3 regions of the Bacillus sp. LQ16 genome follow, and region 1 is predicted to be linked to each of the others. Evidence: predicted binding sites of a transcription regulator. Region 1 holds the regulator's gene; each other region holds the start of a gene.
The links. The regulator Rex, encoded in region 1, represses fermentation and respiration genes when NADH is low (regulators of the CRP and FNR family bind a similar motif). The targets are predictions, from matches to a motif close to TTGTGAAATATTTCACAA.

Region 1 (10,089 bases):
CTTCTAGACCAGCGTTGATTGCGATTTGACGAACTGGCTCTTCTAGTGCGCGAAGTACGATGTTGATACCTGTTGCTTCGTCGCCTTCAGCTACGATAGAAGCTACTTTCGTGTATACGTTCATAAGTGAAGTACCACCACCTGCAACGATACCTTCTTCTACTGCTGCACGAGTTGAGTTAAGTGCATCTTCAATGCGAAGTTTGCGCTCTTTTAACTCAGTTTCAGTTGCTGCACCGACTTTAATTACTGCTACGCCACCTGCAAGTTTCGCAAGACGCTCTTGTAATTTTTCACGATCGAATTCAGAAGTTGTTTCTTCTAATTGCGCACGAATTTGACCGATGCGAGCTGCGATTTGCTCTGTATTTCCAATACCTTCAACTACAGTTGTGTTTTCTTTTGTAACAACAACTTTACCAGCGCGTCCTAAAGATTCAACTGTAGCAGATTTTAAGTCACGACCTAATTCTTCAGTGATTACTTCGCCACCAGTTAAGATTGCGATATCTTCTAGCATTGCTTTACGACGGTCACCAAATCCAGGAGCTTTAACAGCTACTACATTGAATGTACCACGAAGTTTGTTCACTACTAATGTAGCTAAAGCTTCGCCTTCTACATCTTCAGCAATGATAAGAAGTGGTTTACCTTGTTGTACCACTTGCTCTAATACTGGTAAGATTTCTTGAATGTTAGAAATCTTTTTGTCAGTAATTAAGATATATGGGTTATCAAGAACTGCTTCCATTTTGTCAGAATCAGTGATCATGTAAGGAGATGCATATCCACGATCAAATTGCATACCTTCTACTACGTCTAATTCTGTTGTGAATCCTTTAGACTCTTCTAAAGTAATAACGCCGTCGTTACCAACGCGCTCCATTGCTTCAGCGATTAATTGACCTACTTCTTCGTCAGCTGCAGAAATAGCAGCTACTTGTGCGATAGAAGATTTGCCTTCGATTGGTTTAGAAATCGTTTTTAATTCTTCAATTGCAGCAGTAACAGCTTTTTCGATACCTTTACGAAGACCCATTGGGTTAGCACCAGCTGTTACGTTTTTAAGACCTTCACGAATCATAGCTTGCGCTAATACAGTTGCAGTTGTTGTTCCGTCACCAGCTACATCGTTTGTTTTGCTAGCAACTTCTGCTACTAATTTCGCACCCATGTTTTCGAATGCATCTTCTAATTCGATTTCTTTTGCGATTGTTACACCATCATTTGTAATAAGTGGTGAACCAAATTTTTTCTCAAGTACAACGTTACGACCTTTTGGTCCAAGCGTTACTTTTACTGCGTTTGCAAGAGTGTCGACACCGCGAAGCATCGAACGACGTGCTTCTTCACTAAATTTAATATCTTTTGCCATAATAATTGACCCCCTTGGATTTTTTAAGATTTATATAATTAACCGATAACTGCTAAAATGTCACTTTCACGTAAAATCAAGTAGTCTGTACCTTCGTATTTCACTTCAGTACCTGCATATTTTGAGAAGATGATAAGATCACCTGCTGCTACCTCTAAAGCAACACGCTCACCATTTTCAAGCACTCGACCAGTACCTACTGCAACAACTTTACCCTCTTGTGGTTTTTCTTTTGCAGTATCTGGTAATACAATACCACTTGCTGTTTTTTCTTCTGCTTGAACAAGCTCAATTACAACGCGATCACCTAATGGCTTTAGCATGAACAATAACCTCCTCATTTTGTTATGTAAATTTTATTTATTAGCACTCAAGTCACCCGAGTGCTAACACACTTATAATAATAAATAATCTCAATTTCTTTTGCAAGTAAAAAAATCATAATTTTTTCGCAAATTACTATATAAACTTTCTATATAGAATACTGCCTTTACTATATGAATCGTTGTTTCCCCTACTCGTATGTTACAATATGAAAGACACCCTAAGTTGTTTTCGCTAAACGTACAACTTTTTCCTGTCTCCTACTTTAATTTCAAATACGGATTTACAAAAAAATCATAATTCGAATGAAAGTTTATATCGTAGATAACATATTTACATGTTATCCTACCTCATCTCATACACTAGAGTTAGAAAGGATGGTTAAACTATTTGAAGAAACAATACTGGTGGATTATCGTTACATACATTTTAATGCAGTTATCTGGAATTGTTGGATTACCACTTCTCCTAAAAACAGGACTCTATGATAATAGAGGATTTACCATGGAGGAAAAAGGACAAATCATAACGGGACACTGGGCGATTATTAGCTTCTTTGTTGCATTATGTATCGTTCTTTGGTTACTTAGAACAGACATTCGTGACAGGCATTTAGATGCAATGCGCTCTTCTGTTCCAGCTACTATTGGATGGATTTTCATCGGCTTCTTCTTGGCTTTCTTTTCACAAATAGTTGCCGGTATGATCGAGATGCAGCTGCTAGGAATTAAACAAGGTTCAGAAAATACAATGAAACTGATGGAAATTGCAAGAACGACACCTTGGTTCCTTATTGTCGTATCTATAATCGGACCTATCTTGGAAGAAATCGTATTTAGAAAAATTTTATTTGGTACACTTTATAAGAAGTTTAACTTCTTTATTGCAGCTATCATTAGTTCGCTTGTATTTGCAGCAATCCATTTTGATTTTACTCACTTATTGGTATACACTGCTATGGGGCTCGTATTCGCCTTCTTATATGTGAAGACGAAGCGTATTATCGTTCCGATTGCAGCTCATGTTGCGATGAATACATTAGTCGCTATTGGGCAAATTTTTATGAGCAATGAGCAAATTCAAGAAATGATTAAAGAAGCTGAAAAAATGCAAGGCTTTATCGGAGGATTTTTTGTATGAGAAACTCACCATTGTTCATGGCTGCACTATACTTCCTTCTTGGATGTATCTTTACACGCTTCGCCATTACGAACGTGACAGATACAATCTGGAATGTGTGGACAATACTATTTGCAGTTATGGCAACAATTGATTTTAATTTGGCGCTTCGCCTTATATTAGTTAAATTCACAAAGAAGAAACAATAATAAAACGCAGAGGTCGCTTCCTCTGCGTTTTATTGTGGATAGTTTTTCAAAAAGTAAACTAATGTTTGTAACTCTACAGCTAAATCAATATGATGAATTCTAATATTCTCTGATACGTTTAATCGTGCTGGTGTGAAATTCAAAATACCATGCACGCTCGTTTCAGCTAATCTATCTGCTACAGCTTGTGCTACTGTAGCCGGTACTGTTAATATTGCCACTTGTATATCATTTGATAATCTCTCTTCTAATTCATCTAAATGGTATACAGGAATGCCCCCGATTTCTGTTCCAACTTTCTCTTCACTAACATCAAATGCCATTTCAATTTTTGTATTATTGTTTTTCGTGAAATTATAATGTAAGAAAGCGGTCCCTAAATTACCTACTCCAATAAGTGCTACACGCGTTATATCATCTTGATCAAGTGTTTCGCGGAAAAATGATAATAAATAATTTACGTTATATCCGTATCCCTTTTTCCCTAACGCTCCAAAATACGAAAAATCTCTTCGTATTGTTGCGGAATCTACTTTTACCGCTTCACTCAATTCGGCCGATGAAACACGCTGCTTACCAGAAAGAGATAAGTTTTGGATAAATCGATAGTATAGAGGCAATCTTTTAGCAGTGGCTTGTGGAATCTTTTGCTGATCCATATGACCTCTCCTCTCTTCCTATCTTTATTCATATACTTTAATCAAATACAGAAGTTTAGCACTCATTAAATTCCTTGTATAATAAAGAGAAGAAGTATTCTCTCTTATTTTAAACTATACACTATTTTTAGTATGATTGAGAAATATAAACATGGCAAAGTTAAGAAATTATTTGAGGTGAAAACATTGATTTTATTACAAGTAAATGGACTTTCGAAATTATACGGTGCAGAAACAATTCTTGCAAACATAAAATTGGAAGTACAAACAAAAGATCGTATCGCATTAGTTGGAAGGAATGGAGCTGGAAAATCTACATTATTAAAAATTATCGCTGGTGAATTATCACATGATGGTGGCGAAATTATAAAACCGAAAGATGTCTCAATCGGGTATTTAGCTCAAAATACCGGCTTAGAAACGTCTTTAACAATTTGGGATGAAATGCTAACCGTCTTTACCCACTTACAGCAAATGGAGACAAAACTTCGAAGGCTTGAGCAAGAAATGGGAAAAGAAGAAAACTTTTCAAACGAAGCTATATATGAAAGATTGTTAGCTGATTATGACCAATTGCAACTCAATTATAAAGATCAAGGTGGATATCAATATGAAGCGGACATTCGCTCCATTTTAAGCGGCCTTGGCTTCCCAGTTGAAACGCACCAGACGACGATTTCTACTTTAAGCGGTGGGCAAAAAACAAGATTAGCTCTTGGGAAATTATTATTAACAAAACCAGACTTACTTATTTTGGACGAGCCTACAAACCATTTAGACATCGAAACATTAACATGGCTTGAGCAATATTTACAAGGTTATCCTGGCGCAATATTAATCGTTTCACATGACCGTTATTTCTTAGACAAACTCGTTACACAAGTATATGAAATTTCGAATAAAGAAAGCAGACGATTTGTTGGTAACTACAGTAAATATTTAGACTTAAAATCAGCATTATATGAGCAAGAAATGAAACGTTACGAAAAACAACAAGATGAAATCGCAAAACTTGAGGACTTCGTTCAAAAGAATATAGCTCGCGCCTCTACAACGAAACGTGCTCAAAGTCGCCGTAAACAACTAGACAGAATGGAATTATTAACGAGACCATTAGGTGATTCTAAGTCAGCATCATTCCACTTCGATATTGAAAAGCAAAGTGGAAATGATGTTTTACAAGTAAAGGATGCAACCATTGGCTATGATGAGGACCCTATAATTGAAAACGTAACTATGCGCTTAACTCGCGGAGATAGTGTTGCTTTAGTTGGTCCAAACGGAATTGGGAAATCCACATTATTAAAATCTATTGTGAATAAGTTACCACTATTAAATGGCGATGTTTCTTTCGGATCAAATGTATCTGTTGGTTATTATGATCAAGAACAAGCAAACTTAACATCTTCTAAACGGGTTTTAAATGAACTATGGGATGAATATCCACTGCAACCTGAAAAAGAAATCCGTACTATACTCGGGAACTTTTTATTTACAGGAGATGATGTACTGAAACCAGTATCTTCCCTTAGTGGTGGACAAAAAGCTCGATTAGCTCTTGCGAAACTTATGATGCAAAAGTCAAATTTATTAATTCTGGATGAGCCTACGAACCACCTTGATTTAAATAGTAAAGAGATTTTAGAGAATGCTTTAATTGATTATCCAGGGACTCTTCTATTTGTCTCACATGACCGCTACTTTATTAACCGTGTAACAACGACTGTGGTTGAGTTATCAACAGAAGGTGCACAGGAATATTTAGGGGATTACGATTACTATGTGGAGAAGAAAAATGAAATGATTGAACGCGCAGCATTTGAACAACAAGAACAGCAAGAAAATCAGGCACCTGTTCAAAAAACTGTAGCTCAAGAAAAATTAAATTATCTCGAAGAAAAAGAGCGTAAACAATTAGAACGTCAACGCACTCGAAAAATTGAAGAACTAGAACAAAACATCGTAAACTTAGAAGAAGAAATTGCTACGTTAGAAGATCAACTTTGCTTACCAGAAATATATGCAGATTATGAAAAAGCGAGTGAAATTACAACTAAAAAACAAACGCTACAAGAACAACTTGAAACGTGTATGGCAGAGTGGGAAGAGCTACATGTATAAGAGTATTTAAATAAGGAAGATGTCTCATCAGTCATGATTTTTGACTATGTGACATCTTTTTTCTTTAAGTACATAAATAATTTTTTGAATATATCAATGGTAACTCGGAATATATCAACCATTTTTCAAATACATCTATCGTAACCCTATATATATAAACGATTCGACACGAAATATCGATTTACCGACAAGGATTGACAACATCAGCACCCTCTATAATAGAAGGATATTTCAAAATGTTTTTCAGAGATATCTTCTTACTTTTTATTTCCCAAAAAACAATATATTCAAAGGTCAGACTTCATCTAGTTTATCCACAAACTTATACACATATCCACCTTTATAAAATAGCTATCAAAACAACTTTTCCACATTACCCACAACTAACAAAAAAGATATCAACACTTTATATACACAACAAAACCCACATTATCAACAGATAATATGGGTTTTATCCACAAGCTGTGGTTAATTATGTGCATAACTATGCTTCAATATCTAATCCTGGATTCGCATTTAAGGCTAATGTTGCACGCTTGCCTTGTTCATACGCAATTGTCCCTGCCGCTGCAATCATTGCTGCATTATCTGTGCATAAAGATAGCGGTGGAATAATTAGTTCAATGTTTTCTTTTTGTGCAAATTCTTCTTCTAATCGCGCACGAAGTCCTTTATTAGCAGCTACTCCACCAGCAAGAAGTAATTGCTTTACATTATAAGCCTCTGCTGCACGAGCTGCTTTCGTTACAAGTACATCTATTACACTTTCTTGGAAACTTGCCGCTAAATCTTCTGGTTTAATTTCTATCCCACGTTGTTTCGCGTTATGCACAGTGTTGATAACTGCTGATTTCAATCCACTAAAGCTAAAATCATATGAATTCGGTTCTAGCCATGCACGAGGCAAATCAATTGTTGGTTCTCCTTCATGTGCAAGACGATCAATATGAGGACCACCTGGATATGGCATAGATAACGTACGAGCTACTTTATCATATGCTTCTCCAGCTGCATCATCTCGCGTTTCACCAATTACTTCAAATGAACCATGTTCTTTCATATAAACAAGTTCTGTATGCCCACCAGATACAACAAGTGATAATAGCGGGAATTGAACTTCTTTTACTAAACGGTTCGCATAAATATGACCAGCAATATGATGAACACCGACTAGCGGAATATCATGTGCAAAAGCTACTGCCTTCGCTGCATTTACCCCAATTAGAAGTGCTCCTACTAAACCAGGCCCTTCTGTTACAGCAATTGCATCAATATCATCAAATGTGATGTTTGCTTCTTTTAAAGCTTCTTCTAACACAACTGTAATTTCTTCTACATGATGACGGGATGCAATCTCTGGTACAACCCCGCCAAAACGTTTATGACTTTCGATTTGTGATGCAACGACATTCGCAATAATTTCCGTTCCATTTTTAACAACCGCTACCGCTGTTTCATCACAGCTTGTTTCAATCCCAAGTATAATCGTATTTTTTTCCATTATATATTCACCCACATTACAAGACCATCTTCCTGATTGTCTGCATAGTATCGTTTACGAATTCCACCATTTTGAAATCCATATTTTTTGTACAACTGCTTTGCTACTTCATTTGATACACGTACTTCAAGCGTCATTGTTTTTACCCCTAGTTCTTTCGCTTCTGAAATAACTGCTTTCAATAAGGCATCTCCTAATTTTTGACCTCGGTATTCTGGCAAAATAGCTATATTTGTTATATGTGATTCATCAATAATTATCCACAATCCACAATATCCGATTACACGACCATCTTTTTCTAACACAATATAATGTGCATGTTCATTCATCGTTAATTCACGGTGAAAGGCATCTGCAGTCCAAGGAGTTGAAAAAGACACTTCTTCAATAGCTACAATTTGAGCAATATCATCAAGTTCCATCTTTCTAAATATCATATCCATCTTCTGCAAGGCCCCTACTTGTTTTGACTTTCTAACCACTTTGTTTCAGCTTCAGCTAAACGAAGATAGCTCGGAACAAACGTATGCACATCTTGTTCTTCTTTTTGTAACCCTAAGAATGCTAGCTCACTTGGTCTTGGATTATTTTTAGTAAAAGGAGCGAATACAGCTTGATCACCTAAATGTTCTATAATTATTTCTTTATGCAATTTAACATCATTACCGATAAATAAAACAGGCTGTCCTTTATCTTTTAACATTTGCAACCAGTCCACAATAAGAATAATTCGGTCTTCTTCTATTGAAGTTAACTGCTCTCCTTCATATGTATATAATCCAGTATAGATTTGCCCACGTCTTCCATCAAATAAAGGACAAATTAATCCATTAAAGTTAGCACCGTTTGCAGCTACTACCTCTAAACTTGATACACCTACAATTGGTATTTGAAGTGACCAAGCTAATGTTTTTGCCGCTGTCACGCCTATGCGAACACCTGTATATGATCCAGGTCCAGCAGCTACTACGATTTTAGTTAATTCCTTCGGTTTTACACCACATTCTTTTAACAGTTGCTCTACAGCTGGCATAAGACGTACAGAATGGTTTTTCGTCAAATTTGTAATAATTTCCCCAATCACGTTTCCTTCCTCAATAAGGGATACACCCATTACGTAATTTGAAGTATCAATTGCTAGTACTTTCATCTTGTAATAGCTCCTCACATAATCTAATATAGCGATCTCCAATTGGCTCGAGTATAATTTTTCTTGTGTCATCTCCCGCATGGAATAAACTAATTTGTAACTTTTCATTCGGTAAATATGCTTCTATTAAATGAGCCCATTCCACTACCGTAATTCCTTCACCGTAGAAATACTCATCAAAGCCTAAGTCCTCTTCGCTTTCTGCTAAGCGATACACGTCCATATGATATAGCGGTAATCTTCCTTTATATTCTTTAATAATATTAAAGGTAGGACTATTTACAACTCTTTTCACTCCAAGACCTTTTGCTAGTCCCTTTGTAAAAGTCGTCTTACCAGCTCCAAGATCTCCTTCTAAAATAATTACATCTTGTGCTTCTACGAGTTCACCTAGTTTTTCTGATAATCTTTGTGTTTCCTCAGAAGATTTTGTTGTTACTTCATATTTTCTCACAGACTTCACCTACTTTACTCACAATGTTCTCTGCTCTTTATTATACAGGTTTTGAATATATAAAAAAGTCCTTAGGATTTGTCCTAAGGATAGTTTGACTGTCTTTATTAGTTTTTTGTTAAAACAAATAAAAAAATACGAAACAACTTGTTTCGTTCTTTTCTTTATATAAAATGGCGGTCCCGACCGGGGTCGAACCGGCGATCTCCTGCGTGACAGGCAGGCATGTTAACCACTACACCACGGGACCATTTGGTTGCGGGGACAGGATTTGAACCTGCGACCTTCGGGTTATGAGCCCGACGAGCTACCGTACTGCTCCACCCCGCGATGATATAAATAGCTTGGCGACGTCCTACTCTCACAGGGACAAGGTCCCAACTACCATCGGCGCTAGAGAGCTTAACTTCCGTGTTCGGTATGGGAACGGGTGTGACCTCTCTGCCATCATCACCAAACTATTGAAGGTATATTCCTTCAAAACTAGATAACATTTGCTACATATTATATGGTTAAGTCCTCGATCTATTAGTATTCGTCAGCTCCACATGTCACCATGCTTCCACCTCGAACCTATCAACCTGATCATCTTTCAGGGATCTTACTAGCTTACGCTATGGGAAATCTCATCTTGAGGGGGGCTTCATGCTTAGATGCTTTCAGCACTTATCCCTTCCGCACATAGCTACCCAGCTATGCCCTTGGCAGAACAACTGGTACACCAGCGGTGCGTCCATCCCGGTCCTCTCGTACTAAGGACAGCTCCTCTCAAATTTCCTACGCCCACGACGGATAGGGACCGAACTGTCTCACGACGTTCTGAACCCAGCTCGCGTACCGCTTTAATGGGCGAACAGCCCAACCCTTGGGACCGACTACAGCCCCAGGATGCGATGAGCCGACATCGAGGTGCCAAACCTCCCCGTCGATGTGGACTCTTGGGGGAGATAAGCCTGTTATCCCCGGGGTAGCTTTTATCCGTTGAGCGATGGCCCTTCCATGCGGAACCACCGGATCACTAAGCCCGACTTTCGTCCCTGCTCGACTTGTAGGTCTCGCAGTCAAGCTCCCTTATGCCTTTGCACTCTACGAATGATTTCCAACCATTCTGAGGGAACCTTTGGGCGCCTCCGTTACACTTTAGGAGGCGACCGCCCCAGTCAAACTGCCCACCTGA
Region 2 (10,089 bases), 2.3 Mb from region 1:
ATTTCTTCTTATTATAAGAGATTAAATAAGTTTCTTCTTTCCCATCAACATTTTTCCCATAAACAAATGTATCAAACGCTGTGATTGTTCCATCTGAATGAAATGTAAGATCAAAATCAGTTGCCATATACAATTTCTTTGGCAAAGGATATTTTTTATTTATATCTTCAAAAATACCTTCTACTCCAGATTTATATATATTATTATGTTTAAGTTTAACTGACCTTTCATGTTTTAACTTTTCTATAAACCATGCCAATTTGCCATTGTAATTTATTGCACTTTTATAAATCTGCATCCCATAAAATGATGTAATTGTAACAATAATGATAATAGAAATGGATCTCCATACTATTGAATTAGTTAATTTTTTAGATTTATATTCTCTATTTTTCATCACCCGCATTGTAGTAAATGCAGTTATGGATATAAAAAGTACTATACATAATAACATAATATAAATATTATAATTCATTCTTCCGTACTTACAGTATAAGGCCAACTCATAACAAAAAATCCCATATACAATTATTAGTATTGGATTTGTTACTAATGACAGAAGTATCCTTTTTGTATTTTCTCTAAATATAGAAACCACCCCTAATTACATGAATTACTGATATTAAGTATACTTTATTGTAAAGTAACAAAAAAGCTATTTAATCTTGCCGCAAAAAATACAATAGACATCTTTCTATTAAAGCCGTTTACAAATCTAGTTGTTTCATAGACAATGGATTTTTGAGTGAATACTAAAGTTGCTTCATTTATATGAATTACAAATCCAAGCATGATGCTTAATAAAAAAATAAATCCTGCCATACGCCCCTGTGTAATGGAATGAGAAATAAGATAAATCAAAATAGGCTCACCATACTAAGTGAAACAAGCGCAAAAGCTAGCAAAGTACTCAGGCTGACCGTAAACCTTCCTTCTTTATCTTACATAAAATTTCCTATTGTACATTTTATCATGATTGAGGAGAGAAAAGATTAATATAAACCGATGCAGCTAAGTAATAGTATCGGATCAAATGTAGTGTAATCACATATTTCTCATTCTCTTAAGTAAGGACTAAAAATAACCTATCCATAGAGCTACTAAAACCACTACGAATAAAGCAAAGCAACATGTAATATTTCGAATCCACTTTTGTATATCACCAAAATACCTTTCTATAAATATAGCGTTGATAGTAAGCATAAGAAATAAAACAATGTAAGTAAAAGATCCCAATTTATCGTTAAATTTTTCATTAGTAAATGTACTTACATGAAGGAATAGAAAAACAAACGTTACTATGAATAGCTCAAATAATCTTTTTTTATTCAATCCGCCACCACCTTACAGGAATTCCCTTTTATTCCATTTTATCAGAACATACTGTGTAGCAGTATATGAATATTATATTCATTTCAAAAAGGCCAACAATACAAGATCGTTAGCCTCTACTTTCCATATTCGCACCTTTTATCACTTTACTTCCTAACAACCGGAATCCACATTTCACCAAATACTAGGCCATTTCTCTGTCCCATCTCAACCGTTGTATTAGGTCCACCAACATAGGCAAAATCCTTTGCTTCTGGTAAAGCTTGACCGAAGGCGATGCCAGTAAGCTTATTACTTAGCTCTTTAGCCGTTTTGTCTTCCCCTTTCACTACTAAGTATTCTCCCCTCGGAAACTGAATCACTCTAGATTCTTCCTCTATTTGTGCTTCTGTCATGACACCCGCATAATACATCATTTTGTTATTCACCGCTTCGCTCACGGAAAAAATGTATTCATTTGTAGCTAAAGCTTTTAAAGTGTCCAGCCTTCCATCTTCTTTAACAGCCGACCAAAAGTCTTCCTTTTCTTTATTTATTCCAGCAAAGTCTGTGTATTCACTCTTAATTTCAGTTCCAATACCTAACACAATAAAGCTATCTTTTTCTTCTATAGTATAATTTTTCATATTCAAAACCTGCCTCTTTTTTTATTAATCAAACGATTTATCTTTTCATCTGATACGTTTATAATACCTTTAAACCATGTCAAAAAATGATACTGTTTAGGAGACTAAAATGAAAAAGGTTGAACGGATTAATACAATTATGCGGTATATCAACAACCGCTCTCACTTTACAATTTCTGAAATTATACAAGAATTTAACATATCACGGTCGACAGCTATTAGAGACATTAGAGAAATTGAAGCTATGGGAATGCCACTTGTCGCTGAAGTTGGGAGGACCGGGGGATATTTTGTTATGCACAACTCTATCCTGCCCGTTGTTCGCTTTACTGATAATGAAGTGAAAGCTCTTTTTATTGCCTTTATGGCTACGAGGAATCAACAACTTCCCTACCTAAAGAGTCGTCAATCTTTAGCCGAAAAACTACTAGGACTCATCTCAGAAACCCAGCAAGATGATCTCGTTCTTTTAAATCAACTCTTGCTTTTCCAAGGGACTAACCCTCATAATCCCGATCTACTCGAGCTTTCTGATCTCCCCCATCCTATGTTAGAAAAACTCATTCAAATCCTTCTTTTGGATAACCATTTATTGATTACTATGAAAGAAGATGAAGAAATCAAGTCTTATCCAATTTATCTATTGCACCTTTATCAAGAAAAAAGCCATTGGATCATTGAAGGGTTTGACTTAAAAAAAGAAAAGAAGATGATGTTTCCTGTCGATGATCTCATTAATATCGAACCATACACGACGAACAAAAGGCTAAATAAGAAAAAGATTTTAGAAAAACTAAGTAAGAAGGACGAAGCAATTAACCTTGTATTTGAACTTGGTCCGACAGCAATTGCCCAGTTCAAAAAATACCATCCTTTAAAAATTTCAATATCTTATACTAATCCTTACCAATCCACAGCCATTTTAAAAACTTTTATCAATGTTAACAATCCCGATGAAGTGACGGAAATAATAAATTGGCTGCTTTTTCTAGGGAAGGATATTAAAATCAAAGAAATACCCGATGAAGTATTAGCAGATTTACAAAAACGAGTGTGCTTATACATTCCATAAGCAGTGAGCCTCAAATATTAAGCTTTATCACTGGATAATTATCCTATTTTTAAATACCATTTCATTTACTACAATGAGAGCATGATAAATAATAAAAGCACGGAAAATCTCCCGTGCTTTTCTAAATATATATTATTCCTGAAGGTTTCGTTTATCACGTTTCTTACCCTAACTGACGTTTAAATGCTTTACTGGCGAAAAAGTAAGAGATGACCATTATACCTACGCACCAAGCGAGCGCAATCCAAATATCGTTACCAACAGTTCCTTCATATAAAAGAGCACGAATCGCATTCACGATTGAAGTTACAGGCTGATTCTCCGCAAACACACGAACAATTTTTGGCATCGTTTCGGTAGGTACAAAGGCCGAACTAATAAATGGAAGAAAAACTAGCGGGTACGAGTAAGCAGTCGCCCCTTCCATAGACCTCGCTTTCAATCCTGGAATGATAGCTAGCCATGTTAGCGCCAGCGTAAACATCCCTAGTATCCCAGCTACTGCAAGCCAATCTAGAATATTAGCGCTGGAACGAAAGCCCATTAAGAGTGCAACAAGAATAACCACCACGATAGTAAGTACATTAGCAACCAGAGAGGTTAAAACGTGAGCCCACAATATCGATGAGCGCTTAATAGGCATCGTAATGAAACGTGCCATCAGCCCACTCTTTACATCCGTAAAGAGTCGCACGGAAGTGTAAGCTACACCGGATGCGATAGCCATTAGCAAAATTCCCGGCAATAAATAATTGACGTAATTTTCCGTTCCTGTTTTTATTGCGCCGCCAAACACGTAGACAAATAATAGCATCATCATAATCGGCGTAATCGCTACTGTAATAATTGTATCCGGGCTGCGCATAATGTTACGCATTAAACGACCTAGTAATACACCTGTTCTACTTTTCATTTACATCTCCTCCTTTTTACCAATGATCGCAAGGAAGATTTCTTCCAATGTCGGTTGCTTTTCGATATACTCCACTTTTGCTGGCGGGAACATCTCTTTTAGTTCAGCAAGAGTACCTGTCGTAATAATTTTTCCGCCATGCAAAATAGCGATACGGTCTGCTAGTTGTTCGGCTTCTTCCAAGTACTGAGTCGTAAGCAAAATCGTTGTGCCGCTACCGGCAAGTTCCTTGACTGTATCCCACACTTCGATTCGCGCTTCAGGATCAAGTCCAGTCGTTGGTTCGTCAAGAAAAATAACTGCTGGCGCCCCAATTAAACTCATCGCGACATCAAGCCGGCGCTTCATCCCGCCTGAATACTGATCTGCCCTTTGGTTTGCCGCATCAGTCAGGCTAAATCTTGCAAGTAGATTGTCAGCAACTTGAGCGGGATTGAAAACACCACGTAATTTGGCGATCATTATCAAGTTTTCCCTCCCAGTCAGCATACCGTCTAAAGCTGCGAACTGCCCTGTCAAACTGATACTTTGACGAACATGGTCTGGTTGACGCTGTACATCAAATCCGCAAATACTTACTTCACCGCTATCTTGCTTCATTAGCGTCGAAAGGATGTTAACCGTTGTCGTCTTTCCAGCTCCATTTGAGCCTAGCAGCGCGAAAATTTCTCCACGCTGCACCTCAAAATCTACCCCTTTTAAAACTTCCTTGTCTTTAAAGGATTTTTTCAAGCCTTTTACAGAAATCGCTGCATGACTCATACTTTTTTCCTCCCTATAAAAATGTTTTGCGAAGACTATTTATTTACCTCTATCTATTTAGTATCACTGATATTCTGTATTACTTAGTACCGAGTTAAAAATATAACTGAATAGCTATGATGGCAATTCATATGTGTAACCAGCTAATCAGTCGGTACTACTTATTCCATTTATTTTTTTCTCAATTTCTTCATAATACTTTCATTCAAATCTTCACGATACTTGGAGACGTAAGTTTTAGCATTTGCCACTAGTTCGTCAGCAAAGGAAGCCACGTCATCCCCAGTAATGTCAAGCACTTGTCTTCCTTCCGCTGCACCCGCTTCGAACAAATCGATTAATTCATACTGTATGTGTAACATATCCATCCCGTTACCCGCTGAAAAATTCCACATGTAGTTTTGAATTTTCTTAAATACAAATTGGTAGTCCTCTGGCAGAGCCTCAACTCGTGCCATCATCATTTTGTACTCTTTTTTATCACCAATTAACTTTTTGAACATTTCTAACATCTTATTTTCCTCCTTTTTTATAAAACCAAACAAGAAATTCTCAAAATATCGGCCGGAACATTTTATCTTATGAACCTATTTTGACTTCAAGACGTTAATTTTTGACGATACAAAATCCCATTTTTTCCAAAACAATTCAAGCTCCTGGCGGCCTTCTTCATTTAATGAATAAAACTTACGAGGCGGTCCCATATCTGATGGTTTCTTTTCAATATTCACAAGCTTTTTCTTCTCTAATCGTACGAGGATGGTATACACCGTACCTTCCACAACTTCGGTAAACCCAAGATCATTTAGGTGGCGGGTAATCTCATAGCCATACGTTTCACGGCGACTAATGATTTCCAGTACACACCCTTCCAGTGAACCTTTCAGCATTTCAGTTAAATTTTCCATGTCCTGATCCTCCTTTACCCCCTATTCTGTCTGACTTATATTCAGTATCACAGAGTACTAAGGCGAATTTTTTACTGAGTAGTTTTTTGAATCCATACTATTCAGTATCACTTATTACATCTACATTGTATGACTAAGTAGTGATAGATGTCAACTGATTTTCAAATTTTTTCTAAAATCCGCTATTACCTATTGTCTACTGAAAATATTTTGAGAAGCAACACTACTCAGTATTGCTTATTACAAGTACATTGTATGACTAAGTAGTGATGGATGTCAACTCGATTTTTATATTTTTTCTAAAATCAACTATTACCTATTCGATACAGCCTATTTTCTTTTTTTATTTTGCCCCATACCTATCCCACTAAGAAAAGAAAATACCCCAAAACAAAAATTCTACATTTTTATTTTGGGGCGCTATACTATACCAAAGTTAATGAATATGGCTAGCTCTTCTTATTAATAAGACAGATCATTTTTTATTACGATAACATCATAGCCATATCTTCTGCTGCATTTGTAATTAGTTTTAAACCAAATGTTTCTTGTAATACATCAAGCACGCCAGGTGAAATAAATTCAGGAGCCTTTGGACCGATGCGAATATCTTGAATCCCAAGACTAAATAGCCCGAGTAAAATGGCAACCGCTTTTTGTTCAAACCATGATAGTACAATACTTACTGGCAATTCATTCACTTCACATTGAAAAGCATCAGCTAAAGCAGCCGCTATTTTCACTGTAGAAATTGAATTATTGCACTGTCCTAAATCAATGTAACGCGGAATTTCCGTACCAGGTACAACACCGTAATCCACATCATTAAAGCGGAATTTCCCGCAAGAAGTTGTTAAAATAACCGTTTCTGGCGGAAGTGACGTTGCTAATTCACGATAATATTCTCCGCCTTTTCCCGGTGCATCACAACCGGCGATAACAAAGAAACGCTTTATCTTCCCCTCTTTTACTGCATCAATAATTTCTGGAGCTAATGATAATACTGTATTATGATGAAACCCTGTCACTAACTGTTCATCCGACTCCATATGTACTTCTGGAAGTTCTAGTGCTTTTTGAATCAATGGTGTAAAATCATCATTTTCAATTTTTTGTACACCTTCTAAACCTGCAATATCATATGAAAAGAATCGATCAGAGTACGAGCCTTTAATTGGCATAACACAGTTCGTTGTAGCTAATATGGCACCAGTAAATTTTTCAAAAAGGCGTCTTTGATCGTACCATGCCTTACCGATGTTTCCTTTTAAATGTTTATATTTTTTCAGCTGCGGGTATCCGTGTGCTGGTAGCATTTCAGAATGTGTATAAATATTAATGTCTTTTCCTTCTGTTTGGTTTAATAGTTCTTCTAGTGCAAATAAATTATGGCCCGTAACTACAATTGCTTTACCTTCTACACGATTTTGTGTACTTTGTACAGGCTCTGGCACACCAAAATGATTCGTATGTGCCTCATCCAATAACTCCATCACCCGTAAAGCTGATTTCCCAACTTTCATAGCCAAATCAATATGCTCTTGTTCGTTAAAGTTAGAATTTGTTAATGTCATATATAAAGCTTCTTGTGTTGTAGCATCTACAAATGCATCCGTATACCCTAGCTGAGCAGCATGTGTGCGATAAGCTGCAATTCCTTTTAGCCCAAACACAATCGTATCTTGTAAAGTCGCAATCGTTTCATTCTTGCCACAAACACCCATTACTTTACATCCGCCTGTTGGCGTTTGTTCACATTGATAACAAAACATATCATCCCACCCTCTCCCAATCATTCATTACACCTTAAGCATAATACCCATTGAAAAAAAGTGATGTGATATCAATCACAATAATATATAAATATTTGTGACAGTTCATATTGTTGACATAATACTTTTATTGACATCCAAAAAATATACATTAGTGTGCACACATCTTTCGATACTTTTAAATAGCTAAATAATTAATTTGGAGAAATATATACAACGAAAAAATTTTTTTGAATCCCTTATACAAATAATTGCAATTCATCACATATGAAAATAGCGTATTTTTTATTTTAAGGAACTATCATTTTTTTATTAAAGCCTTCATTGTAAACCTCTTTATTTACAATACATTTACACTATCTTAACATTACTTACATTATTTATATGATATATTTATATAGAAGCTATTTAAGAAATTTCATATACATTTTATCTTTATGATCTCTAATCTAATCAATAAAAAGATCATGTTATATTTTTATAACAGGGGTGAATTACGATGACTGAAACTTTAAAAACACTTATAATGCTTGATGCTACTTACGTTGTTATTGCAATTATGACAGTACTAGTATTTGTATACTTGGAATTAAAATCTCAGTAATATATGCTGACGTAATCGACAAATTCAGCATTTAAATATAGTTAGAAGAAAGAGAGGAGAAAATTATTTCTCCTTTCTTTTGTATTTCTACAATTTCTTATTTTAATAAATCCAATGTATGTAAAAGTAATCCCTTGTCTCCTACTTCTCCATGACCAGGTACTACCGAATTTATATTTCCATATCGCTTCAGCACATTCTCAATCGATGTAGACCATTCATTTACATACGCATCCGCAACATTTCCTAAATCTTTAGCTTCCGCAGATTTTACTAAACAGCCTCCAGCTAAAATTTGATATTGTGGCAACCAAACAACAATATTATCTTCTGTATGTCCTTTCCCTGGATAGAACGTTTCTACTTTTGTATTGCCAAACTTCAAACTCGTAATTGTTTGTAAATCTCCAAGCGGCTCTTCATATCCACTGTTCTTTGCTAGTTCTGCGGTTAATGCTGTACTATGCGCTTTAATGCCTCTTTCTTTCAACGTTTTTATTCCGCCAATTCGATCAGCGTGCGCATGTGTAATAACGACATCTGTTACGCGCTTCTGAAATTTCTTTTCTACCATTTCTATTAGTTCCTTCGTTAATTTATCATCCCAAGAAGAATCAACAAGTACTAACCCTTTAGAAGTATTAAGAACTAGACCGTTCGAAGGAACTGCTTCTCCATTAAAATAACCTAACTCCGTATGAACCCATACATTCTTGTTTAACTGAGATATTGAAATGGTTCCCGTCTCATTTTTAATTACTGTTTGCTCTACCTTTTGTGATGCTTGTACAGAAGAAATCGTGCTAACAAATTGAGTTGTTCCTAGTAAACTTACACATAATCCTACTTTTAACAACGTATTCTTTTTCATGTTATCAACCCTTTCTTTCAAGCTAAATAGTTATTACCTATATTAGACAATTCATCTCAAATGTTTGTTCCATCTTCATTTGCATACTTTTATGTAATTAACAAAAAAGCGTACAAAATTTTGTACGCTTTAAAACTTAATCTTCCATTCCATAATTCTCAAACTCTTCCTCATTCCCATAAAATACATTCAAATCAATATACTTTTCTTTTCCATTTTTCTATTACACTTAAAACCAAAATTATATTTTGTTAAATTATAACATTCGGACTATAATTTATTTATAGCCCATTAACGGAGGTGTTTGCAATGACTCTCTTCGCTTCACCAACATTATTTATAGTAGCAATCATTTCATTTGCACTAGCTTATTTCATTGGAGTAAAACAATACACTTGGCTCTTATCAGGATTCAACGAACGCCGCGTGCCTGATAAAGTGAAGTTATCAAAAATAGTTGGTCTTTATAATTTAATTGCTGGTGTCATTGCCACAATCGGTAGTGTCTTCACTACTCCTAATGTCACAATCGTTATTCCTATCATTATAATTGGACACTTTATTATCGCCGCTTATGTAAATACACGCATGGTGCAGTGAAAAAAGATCACCCAAATGGATGATCTTTTTTATAATTTATCAACATATTGCTTCGCTTCTAGTAAGGAAAAACCAAAAGCTTCTCTTACTCTCTTAACTGCTGTAATTTTTTTGCCTTCTTCTACAAGCTGGCGTAGTTCTTTATTAATTTCAGGTTCTCTTTCTATAATTCCCATTTCTTTCGTAATTAATTGTAATCTATCTTCAATTCTCTTTAAACGCGCATCATTTTTCTTTTCAATTGTAGTTAATTTTTCAGCGATATAAATGAAACCAAAGGCTACTATCAGTATAACCATCCAGAATTCCATGAATGTTCCCCCTTACTAACTTTCATTTGCTTTATCCCACTAACTTGTGTAAATTTTACCACAATAAACATTTAATGTATAATATCACTATATCAATCTGTTAATAAAACCTATTATTTTAGGGGGACACTTTATGAAAAGATTTTTAAATACGTTACTTCAATTTGTAGTTCTTTCAATCGTGCTACATTTGTTATTTGATATAGTTGGTTGGCTTGTTTTCAATGCACCAATTAAAAACAAACAAATCATCATTTCTTTAATAACAATCTCATGGGTTATGTACATGTACCGAGACAAATTTTTTCAAAAGTTCAC
Region 3 (10,089 bases), 710 kb from region 1:
CGTATTGATGAATTAGCAGCGAAGGTAGAAGCGGAACCTCATAAACGTGAAGCGCAAAAAGTGTTAGCGGAAGAAATGACGAAATTCGTTCATGGAGAAGAGGCATTATTACAAGCTGAGAAGATTACAGCAGCGTTATTTAGCGGGGATATTAAATCGTTAACAGCTGATGAAATTGAACAAGGCTTTAAAGAAATGCCAACGTTCCAGTCTTCAAAAGAGACGAAAAACATCGTAGAGTGGCTAGTCGATTTAGGAATTGAACCATCTAGACGCCAAGCACGCGAAGACATTAATAATGGTGCGATTTCTATGAATGGTGAGAAAGTAACAGATGTGGGTACGGATGTTACTGTAGAAAATTCATTTGATGGCAGATTTATTATTATTCGTAAAGGGAAGAAGAACTACAGCCTTGTGAAGTTAGGCGAATAGTTTGTGTGAAAGGATGGGAGTAGGAAGAATACTTCCATCTTTTCGTATACACAATTTGGACATAAAATAATCAGTAAATTTAGATAATTAAAAGGGTTATATTATTCTTTTGCCGAATAAATAAGTTAGAGAAAATTACGGATAAAAATAGCCCGAACCATGCTGGGCATGATTCGGGCTTATATTCAGATTAGTAAGCTAAGCTGAATAGACCTTTAATGTGTGATAAGTAACGAACGTTACTTGCTTCTTTCATTAATGATGCTGGTAAGCCTTTAAGTGGAGTATTGCTTGCTCCAATTGTAGCAACCGCATCTTTACGTCCTAGACTAGCAAGTGTTCCAGAGTTTACAGGTGCGAACTCTTCGAATGCTTTGCCTTCTAGTGCTGCGTATAAGTTGTATCCAATTAACTCACCCATTTGCCAAGCGATTTGTGCAGTTGGTGGGTATGGACGACCGTCTGGAGAGAAGACAACAGCGCTGTCTCCAGCAACAAATACGTCTTTGTGAGAAGTAGATTGTAGGTATGCATCAACTGTTGCACGTCCACGGTTAACTTCAAGACCTGATTCACCGATTAATGGGTTACCTTGAACGCCACCTGTCCAAACGAATGTGTTAGCAACAAGTTTTTGACCGTCTTTTAAGTCGATTTCATTGCCAGCAACGTTTGTTACAGGAAGACCAGTTAAGAATGTAACGCCGCGTGCTTCTAGGCTAGTAGTTGCACGTTCGATTAAGTGGTCTGGTAATACTGGAAGGATTTTTGGACCTGCTTCAACAAGAAGAAGTTTAACTTCTTTTGGATTTACGCCGTGGCTTTTTGCAAGTTTAGGCATAATGTCAGCAAGCTCACCAACTAGCTCAACGCCAGTTAATCCGCCACCACCGATTACGATTGTAGCATCAGCTTCGTTTTTCGTTTTCGCGTATTCACGAATACGGTCTTCAACGTGTTTGTAGATTTTGTTTGCATCAGCAGCAGATTTTAATACCATGCTGTTTTCTTCTAGTCCTGGAATACCGAAGTAAGCAGTTTTACTTCCTAAAGCAACTACAAGTGCATCGTAAGATAAAGTAGTGCCGCCAGCTAGTTTGATTTCTTTGCTATCAACTGAGAATGACTCAACTGTTGCAATTTTAAGATCGATATCTTTACCTTTGAAAAGCTTTGTAAGTGGCATTGCAATTGCTTGCTCAGACACGTTACCAGCTGCAAGGCGGTGTAATTCAGTGATGATTTGGTGTGTTGGGTATTGGTTAATCACTGTAACTTGTGCTTCTGATTTGCTGTAATATTTACGTACGTTTAAAGCGGCAAGAAGACCGCCATAACCAGCGCCTAAGATGACAATTTGTTTTGACATAGTATGATATCCCCCGTCTTTACTAATTGTTGTTATAAGTTAAATTATTTATTGTTACGTTCTGCACTAATTTGAAGATATGCGTTCACAAAGCGGAACATTTTTTGTGCTTGTGGATCTTTTAGTAATTTTAATAGACCGAATAGGCCGATAACTTCAGTACTTTCGTCAGCACGATCTTTCGCTTCGATTGCAGTTGCAGCCATGCTTTTCACTGTATCTTTTACAGGTTCTACAAGCTCTGTAATTGCACCAACAGTGTCGCTTTTTAATACTTCATCAGTAGCAACAGTTTGAGCGAAGTCATAAGACTTAGTTAAAATGTTAACAAGCTCAGTTAATTTTGGAAGCTGTTCTACTAGTGTTGTTAATGATTCTTGTACCTCAGGTTTTAACAACTGATCAAGTACATCAAGTTGTCCTTGGCTAGCAGAAATTTGTACAGTTTCTTGTTCTGGCTTTGTTTGAGTCATAGTTTCTGGCATCTCCAATTCTCCTTTACGATAGCAATACTCTTATTTTTTATAAGTAAGATAGTAAACGTTTACGAAACTTTATGCAAAGTTTCACAAAACACAATAAAATGCCTTTAAATTTATGACAGCAAGTAAGCTGCAAACATAAATCTAAAACCATAACGTCTTACTTATTATTTATGAACTGTCCGATATATGGCTTGTCCGCATAATGGAAAAGCTCCGTTACCGGAAAGTGTATATAATATATATCCTATATTATATACTATATACACCTATGTTAACATAAAAATGATTCCTAATTATTTGATATTGAGTGTATAACGTAGTGCTGACAAGGTATGAAAGCGTATAAAATATTTTGTTTCAGTTAGAAATGTACATATATATAGAGAAAAAAAGGAAAAAACGAACAAATTCATGTTCGTTTTTTCCTTTTTCCTATTATTCACCTTCTGCAATTAGCATCGATGTGTTACCTTCTTTTTCAAGATGGCATTCGCCCCAAGAACAAAGAGAGTCAAGAATGGATTCTAAAGACCAACCGTAGTCGGTAAGAGAATATTCTACTTTCGGTGGGACTTGGTTGTATACTTTTCTTTGAATGACCCCGTCGTCTTCTAATTCACGTAATTGCTGCGTTAACATTTTTTGTGTAATACCAGGCATTGAGCGTTTTAATTCACTCGTTCTCTTTGTACCTTTCGTTAAGTGACAAAGAATAACAACTTTCCATTTGCCGCCGATAACTTCTAAAGTCGCCTCTACAGGAATATTGTATTTCTTCATATGAACCCCTCCCTTTTTGAGTAAAGTAAGTTTAATAATACAAATGTTACTTTTTAGTACCTATAGCACTTTAAAGTACGTACTTTTTATTATGTTAAATATGTTTCATAATAGCACATGTAAGAGGCAAATGAGTAGTACGGTACCAAAAAGTGACTATGTTACTTTTTAGTGCCTATCGTACTTTAAAGTGCGTTCTTCAAAAAAGGAATGAAACCATTCATAATAGCATTTGTAAGTATGAAATATATTTTTTAGAAGATAAAAGGGCCTTTTTATCATACTATTATGATTGGATTTCTTGTAATAAGGAGGAATTCAATTGAGTTCATATACAGTACCATCTTCGGAAGCTCAGACGAGCCGAAGAAGTATGTTTGCTTTATTAGCGCTAGCAATTAGTGCGTTTGGGATTGGTACGACCGAGTTTATTAGTGTCGGTTTACTACCATCTATTTCAAAAGATTTAAATGTTTCGGTTACAACAGCCGGTTTAACGGTTTCCTTATATGCGTTAGGAGCAGCGGTAGGAGCTCCTGTTTTAACAGCGTTAACGGCTAGTATGTCGCGAAAGACATTATTAATGTGGATTATGGTTATTTTCATTATTGGTAATGGCATTGCGGCGGTAGCAACAAGCTTCACTGTATTAATTATCGCAAGAATTGTATCCGCGTTTGCACATGGTGTGTTTATGTCAATTGGATCTACAATTGCAGCTGCAATCGTACCAGAGAATAAACGTGCTAGCGCAATTGCGATTATGTTTACTGGATTAACAGTTGCGACTATTACTGGTGTGCCAATTGGAACATTTATCGGTCAAGAGTTTGGCTGGAGAGCGTCATTTATGGCGATTGTCGTAATTGGAATTATTGCTTTCATCGCAAACAGTATACTCGTCCCATCTAATTTAAAAAATGGTGTACCTGTATCGTTTCGTGATCAATTTAAATTAATTAAAAATGGAAGACTATTACTTGTTTTCATTATTACTGCACTTGGATACGGTGGTACATTCGTAACATTTACGTATTTATCACCCCTATTACAAGAAGTAACAGGATTTGAAGCAAGTACCGTTACTATCATTTTATTAGTGTACGGAATCGCAATTGCGATAGGGAATATGGTTGGCGGGAAATTATCGAATCATAATCCGATTCGAGCGCTATTTTACATGTTCTTTATTCAAGCGATCATATTATTTGTTTTAACATTTACAGCGCCATTTAAAGTAGCTGGATTAATCACAATTATTTTCATGGGACTATTCGCATTTATGAATGTTCCAGGGCTACAAGTATATGTAGTTATATTGGCAGAGCGCTTTGTTCCAAGTGCGGTTGATGTTGCTTCAGCAATTAATATTGCCGCATTTAACGGAGGAATCGCTTTAGGTTCTTATATAGGTGGCCTTGTAACGAATTCGTTAGGATTAATCCATACTGCTTGGGTAGGCGGTCTTATGGTAGTAGGTGCCGTGATTTTAACAGCATGGAGCATGACATTAGAAAAAAGAGATCAAGTAAAATAAAAGGAGAGAAAATAAAATGAAAAACTTACAAAGTAAAGCAGTATTAAATAACGGTGTAGAAATGCCTTGGTTCGGTTTAGGTGTATTTAAAGTAGAAGAAGGACCAGAACTTGTAGAAGCAATTAAATCAGCAATTAAAGCAGGATACCGCAGCATCGATACAGCTGCAATTTACGGAAATGAAAAAGCTGTAGGTGAAGGAATCCGTGCAGGTATTGAAGCGACTGGTATTTCAAGAGAAGAATTATTTATCACTTCAAAAGTATGGAACGCAGATCAAGGGTATGAAACAACAATCGCTGCATACGAAGAGAGTCTAAAAAAATTAGGACTAGATTATTTAGATTTATATCTTGTTCACTGGCCTTCAGAAGGAAAATATAAAGATACATGGAGAGCGCTAGAAACACTTTATAAAGAAAAGCGCGTACGTGCAATTGGTGTAAGTAACTTCCAAATCCATCACTTACAAGATGTAATGAAAGATGCAGAAATTAAACCAATGATTAACCAAGTAGAATACCACCCTCGTTTAACACAAAAAGAACTACAAGCTTTCTGTAAAGAACAAGGTATTCAAATGGAAGCATGGTCACCACTAATGCAAGGTCAATTATTAGATAATGAAACATTACAAGAAATTGCTGAGAAACACGGTAAAACAACAGCACAAGTGATTTTACGTTGGGATCTTCAAAACGGAGTAATTACAATTCCAAAATCAACGAAAGAACACCGCATTATTGCAAATGCTGATGTATTTAACTTTGAATTAACAAAAGAAGACATGGAAAAAATCGATGCGTTAAACCAAAATCACCGCGTTGGTCCAGATCCTGATAACTTCGATTTCTAAGATTAAAGTAAGAAAGAAAAAAGAGTGCTTTTATGCGCTCTTTTTTTGCATAAAAATATTTTCTAATTAAATACTACTTAGTATTAAGTTTGTTATTAAGGGGCTGTAAACATGAATATAAAGCAATCGTTCAAACTTTTAGCTATGTTTTTAAGTGTCTTATTTGTATTATTCCCACTTCAAAAAGCATTCGCAGAAGTTATGGATCATACAAAGTATGAAATGAATTGGAGTTATAGTAAGTCAAAGAAGAAACCAATTCGAACAGAACTTATTAAAACGGCAGATGGAAAAATTGCATTTTGCTTAAATGTAGATTTAAAATCTCCGAGCGGTCAAGATTTACCAGAAATGGGGAAAGTGGATATTAATGTGTACCGTGTACTGTTGAATGGATATCCACAAAAGAGCCCACAAGAATTAGGAGTATCTGATTGGAGAGAGGCGCATTACGCAACGCAGCTGGCAGTGTGGAATGCGTTAAAACAAATTGATGTTAATGATTTAGATTTCCGCAATAAAAATGTAGAGAAAGTAACGAAAGACATCGTTGCAAAAGCAAACGCTAGTGAAGAGTTACAAGAAATTACGATGAGTGTAACTCCTACAGAAGAACAAGAAGCAGTATTAAAAAATGATTTCTTTGAAACAGGTTTATATACAGTAGAAACAAATGCAAAAAGCGGAACGTATAAAGTGCAAGCAACAGGTGCACCAGCGGGCGTGAAATTTGCAAATGAAAAAGGCGAAACAAAAACAGAATTTAATGTAGGAGAGAAGTTCCGCATTTTAATTCCGAAACAAACACCAGCTGGTGGATTTAGCTTTAAAGTATCAGGAAATTTAACGAAACTACAAGGAATTGCGCATAAAGGTACACCGACTATTCAAAATGCAGTAGTATTACTTGAGCGTAGTGAAGAAAAAACAAGTCCAGAGTTAGCGGTAAGTTGGAAAAAGGCTGAGGCTCCAAATAAACCAAATAAGCCATATACTCCAAATGAACCGCATAAACCGAATCAAAAGAGATAATGAGAAAGCATTGGCTTATGCCAATGCTTTTTCATATGAATTCTTTAAAAATATATCAAGATAATAATTAATCGAGTGAAACACTATTTTAACGTTTGAAAAAGTATTTAAAAATAATAAAATATAACAAAATCTAAACATTACAATCAACGGATGTTATTCACAAAATTGTAACATTATTCTAATTATGAAGTCTATCAAACGAATTAGAAAGCGTGTAAAATTCAGTTGGAAAAACTACCTATAGATGGTCATATATGAAGAAAATGTAATATTCTATTGCTATTTTTATTTTTAGATGTATAGATGACAATACTAAATGATATCTTTTACTATTCTCTTTTTATGTACGAAGAGAACTCATCACAAATAGAGAGAAGTGAGGAGGACATATTACATAAAAATTTTACAATATAAGAAAGCGAATACATTTAGAGAAATGCGGTAGTAATTGATATAGGTGCGAGAGGTATTAGTCTATTCATTAAATGTTTTTATAAAAATAATAGGATTTCTTATTAAATGAATATATAGGGTGGTTTGTCTAAAAAAAGGACAGGGGACACAGATTATGTCAAAGCAGAAAAAGAGTAGGGTATTAGTAGCTGGTGTTTGTTTAGCTACGTTATTAACGCCATATGGACTTGAATTACCTAAGGTGTATGCAGAGATGACAATTGAAAATAAAGAGAAACAGCAAGAAGAGCGAGTGTATCAATTACTGCCAAAAGGTGATGTAGAAGGGATGCGTGAGTTGCATCAGCGTCGAATGAGTTTTTCTCCTTATGAACCAACGGGCATTTATGTAAAGCCAGGTGAAGAAGTAGTTATTCAAGTAGAAGGGACTCAACAGATTAAAGCTTATATTGGTACATATTCTTATGAAAAAGAAGAACCTAAACAATTCAATTTAAATCCCGGTGAGAATAAAATTTCTTCTTCAAATGGGGGGCTATTATATTTTTATAATTATCACAACACAGGAGAAGTAGTCGCTAAAGTGAAAAAAGGCGGTACACCAAATCCTTTATTTATTTTAGGTAAGCATACGACAAAAGATTGGAAGCGTATGTTGGCAGAGAATCCTGATCCATATGCAATAGAAATGAAGGGGGAAAATAGTTTATTAACTATGCATCCTGAAACTGTGGCGGAACATTTGAAGCAAGAAGATCCAGCTGCGTTATTAAAGAAACATGATGAAATAATTAATATAGAACATAAGATATCAGGTTTATCAAAAGATGGTGCGGGTGTTGCGAATCAAGGTAAACATTCCATTCATTTTGTTGAAGACTGGTATACGGATAATTATATGTATGCGACTTATTATCGAACAGCTTATAGTAAAGGGAATTTAGAATCAGTACTAAATCTAGAAGAGTTAACTAATGATGGATGGGGGCCTTGGCATGAAGTGGGACATCAACATCAACAGGACACTTGGTTATGGGATGGACTTGGAGAAGTAACCGTTAATATTTATTCTTTGGCAGTTCAAACTACATTCGGGCATAAAACAAGGTTAGAGCAAGAGGGGCGCTATGAAGCTGCATTTGCTTATTTAGGTAAACCGGATGCACAAGAGAAGATGGATGTATTTGAGAAATTAGTTATGTTTTGGCAGTTGCATTTAGCTTATGGGGATCAGTTCTATCCAAATTTACATCAAATGTATCGTTTGTTACATGATACAGAATTGCCTAAATCTGATGAAGAGAAAAAGCAGATGTTTATTTATATGACGTCAAAAGTGGCAGGACAAAATTTAATTCCTTTCTTTGATAAATGGGGATTAATTGCAAATGATGCTACGAGAGAAAAGATTGAAAAATTAAATTTACCAAAATTAGAAAAAGAAATTTGGTTATCTACAGATAGCAATCCAATTCGTGAGAAACAAATTGAGTTATATGAAGTTCCATATGGCGAGCCAAATAATGAAAAAATCCAAAGTGTAGTAATCGGTACTACATATAATGAGAAAAAAGCAAAAGAACTTGTACAGAATTTAGGGGAAGGTGTAAAAACAACAGGTGTGATTAAACAAGGCAAGCCTGAAGTTGGAGAAAAAACTGTAAAAGTAGAAATTATAGATGAAAAAGGTAATAAGAATTTAATTCCGGTTGTAGCAAATGTTAGTTATGGTGATAGCTTAGTATTCAAAGGGCTCAATTATGATACTAATATTAAATCAATCGTAACACTGCAACATGATCAGAAAAAGTTTAGTGCGATAGCTGATTCAAATCCAGTGCACTATTATTTTAAAGAAGACACGTATTTTGAATTCTCATTACTAGACCAAAATGGAAATGAGAAAAAGAAAGCAACAGTAAAAGGTGTTGAAAATGCGGAAGAATTCGCGAAATCAATTAATGAGTTAGAGTTCGAGTATGGTGATGTAGTAAAAGTGTATCACGCTGAATCAGATCGCTTTAATTGGTATCAAAATAATGACTTTATCGGACAAGGTAAGGCGAAGGTAGAGAAAGAATTATTATTTAAAGTAACAGAAAAGGGCTTTGAGAGAATGGAAGCTCAACAAGAAGTAACAGCAGTCCCACAAAAAGTAGTAATCGGAACAGACGTTGAAAAATTAGATGTAAAAAACTTTGTTCAAGTGAAGGATGGAGAAGTAGTTGGATTTGTAGAAAAACCGGATACAACAAAAATCGGTGAACAAAAAGTGAAAGTAGAAACGAAAGATCGTTTTGGAAATAAGAAAGTGACGGAAGTGCCATTGGAAGTAATCTATGGCGATAGCTTAGTCTTCCAAGGTGATGGTAATAATACGCGTTCTATCGTAACTGCGGATCATAATACGAAAAAGCTACAGGCAACATTTACGGATGCTAAAGTTCATTATCGTTTTGAGAATGAAAAATATATGGGAATCACGCTATACGATCAAAATGGAAATGAAAAGAAAGTTATTTCGGCAGAGGGGCAAGAGAGTTCGAAAAACTTTGCAGAACAGTTAAATGGTGTAGACTTCGCATATGGTGATGTTATTAAGGTATATCATGCAGAATCAGATCGATTGAAGTGGTATCAAAAAAATGAGTTTGTAAGTAACGGTAAAGGAAAACAAGAGTTGTACTTTAAATTAACGGAAAAAGGTTTCGAGAGAATGGAAGCGCAACAAGAAGTAACAGCAGTCCCACAAAAAGTAGTAATCGGAACGGACGCTGAAAAATTAGATGCGAAAGACTTTGTTCAAGTGAAAGATGGAGAAGTACTCGGATTTGTAGAGAAACCGGATACAACAAAAATTGGTGAACAAAAAGCAAAAGTAGAAACGAAAGATCGCTTTGGGAATAAGAAAGTGACAGAAGTATTTGTGGAAGTTACATATGGAGATAGCATAGTATATCAAGGTGTGTCGAATGTAACACGTTCAATTGTTGCGTTAAACCACGCTGAAAAGAAATTACATGCAACATTTACAAATGAGGAGATTCATTATCGCTTTGTAAATGAGCAGTATATAGGCCTTACGATTTATGATCAAAATGGAAATGAGAAAAAGCATGTAACGGCAGAAGGACAAGAGACTTCAAAGAATTTTGCTGGGCAAGTAAATGGAACGGCA

Region 2: hcp (hydroxylamine reductase) is a predicted target of Rex. The motif match lies at 7,449-7,466, and genes of this name have one in related genera.
Region 3: AC3EMB_RS25090 (DUF1641 domain-containing protein) is a predicted target of Rex. The motif match lies at 2,359-2,376, and genes of this name have one in related genera.

Annotation. Positions count from the first base shown of each region.
Region 1 covers NZ_CM173491.1:248,120-258,208, reverse strand. The annotation lists gene groL (chaperonin GroEL) at 1-1,375, opposite strand, end outside; gene groES (co-chaperone GroES) at 1,414-1,698, opposite strand; gene AC3EMB_RS01500 (CPBP family intramembrane glutamic endopeptidase) at 2,090-2,839, shown strand; gene AC3EMB_RS01495 (YdiK family protein) at 2,836-3,027, shown strand; gene AC3EMB_RS01490 (redox-sensing transcriptional repressor Rex) at 3,057-3,686, opposite strand; gene AC3EMB_RS01485 (ABC-F family ATP-binding cassette domain-containing protein) at 3,873-5,807, shown strand; gene tsaD (tRNA (adenosine(37)-N6)-threonylcarbamoyltransferase complex transferase subunit TsaD) at 6,292-7,308, opposite strand; gene rimI (ribosomal protein S18-alanine N-acetyltransferase) at 7,308-7,751, opposite strand; gene tsaB (tRNA (adenosine(37)-N6)-threonylcarbamoyltransferase complex dimerization subunit type 1 TsaB) at 7,766-8,458, opposite strand; gene tsaE (tRNA (adenosine(37)-N6)-threonylcarbamoyltransferase complex ATPase subunit type 1 TsaE) at 8,439-8,912, opposite strand; tRNA gene AC3EMB_RS01460 (tRNA-Asp) at 9,087-9,162, opposite strand; tRNA gene AC3EMB_RS01455 (tRNA-Met) at 9,166-9,242, opposite strand; rRNA gene rrf (5S ribosomal RNA) at 9,255-9,370, opposite strand; rRNA gene AC3EMB_RS01445 (23S ribosomal RNA) at 9,421-10,089, opposite strand, start outside.
Region 2 covers NZ_CM173491.1:3,312,343-3,322,431, forward strand. The annotation lists gene AC3EMB_RS16630 (WD40/YVTN/BNR-like repeat-containing protein) at 1-598, opposite strand, end outside; partial or broken gene AC3EMB_RS16635 (LysE family translocator) at 768-875, opposite strand; gene AC3EMB_RS16640 (DUF3963 domain-containing protein) at 1,075-1,332, opposite strand; gene AC3EMB_RS16645 (GyrI-like domain-containing protein) at 1,479-1,958, opposite strand; gene AC3EMB_RS16650 (helix-turn-helix transcriptional regulator) at 2,068-3,030, shown strand; gene AC3EMB_RS16655 (ABC transporter permease) at 3,194-3,943, opposite strand; gene AC3EMB_RS16660 (ABC transporter ATP-binding protein) at 3,944-4,705, opposite strand; gene AC3EMB_RS16665 (DUF1048 domain-containing protein) at 4,876-5,217, opposite strand; gene AC3EMB_RS16670 (PadR family transcriptional regulator) at 5,293-5,613, opposite strand; gene hcp (hydroxylamine reductase) at 6,099-7,385, opposite strand; gene bla2 (BcII family subclass B1 metallo-beta-lactamase) at 8,087-8,860, opposite strand; partial or broken gene AC3EMB_RS16685 (GH25 family lysozyme) at 8,997-9,077, opposite strand; gene AC3EMB_RS16690 (DUF3784 domain-containing protein) at 9,170-9,460, shown strand; gene AC3EMB_RS16695 (hypothetical protein) at 9,490-9,771, opposite strand; gene AC3EMB_RS16700 (hypothetical protein) at 9,905-10,089, shown strand, end outside.
Region 3 covers NZ_CM173491.1:4,920,393-4,930,481, reverse strand. The annotation lists gene tyrS (tyrosine--tRNA ligase) at 1-435, shown strand, start outside; gene AC3EMB_RS25095 (NAD(P)/FAD-dependent oxidoreductase) at 626-1,804, opposite strand; gene AC3EMB_RS25090 (DUF1641 domain-containing protein) at 1,849-2,289, opposite strand; gene AC3EMB_RS25085 (winged helix-turn-helix transcriptional regulator) at 2,725-3,069, opposite strand; gene AC3EMB_RS25080 (MFS transporter) at 3,443-4,606, shown strand; gene AC3EMB_RS25075 (aldo/keto reductase) at 4,623-5,462, shown strand; gene AC3EMB_RS25070 (thioester domain-containing protein) at 5,574-6,494, shown strand; gene AC3EMB_RS25065 (putative mucin/carbohydrate-binding domain-containing protein) at 7,066-10,089, shown strand, end outside.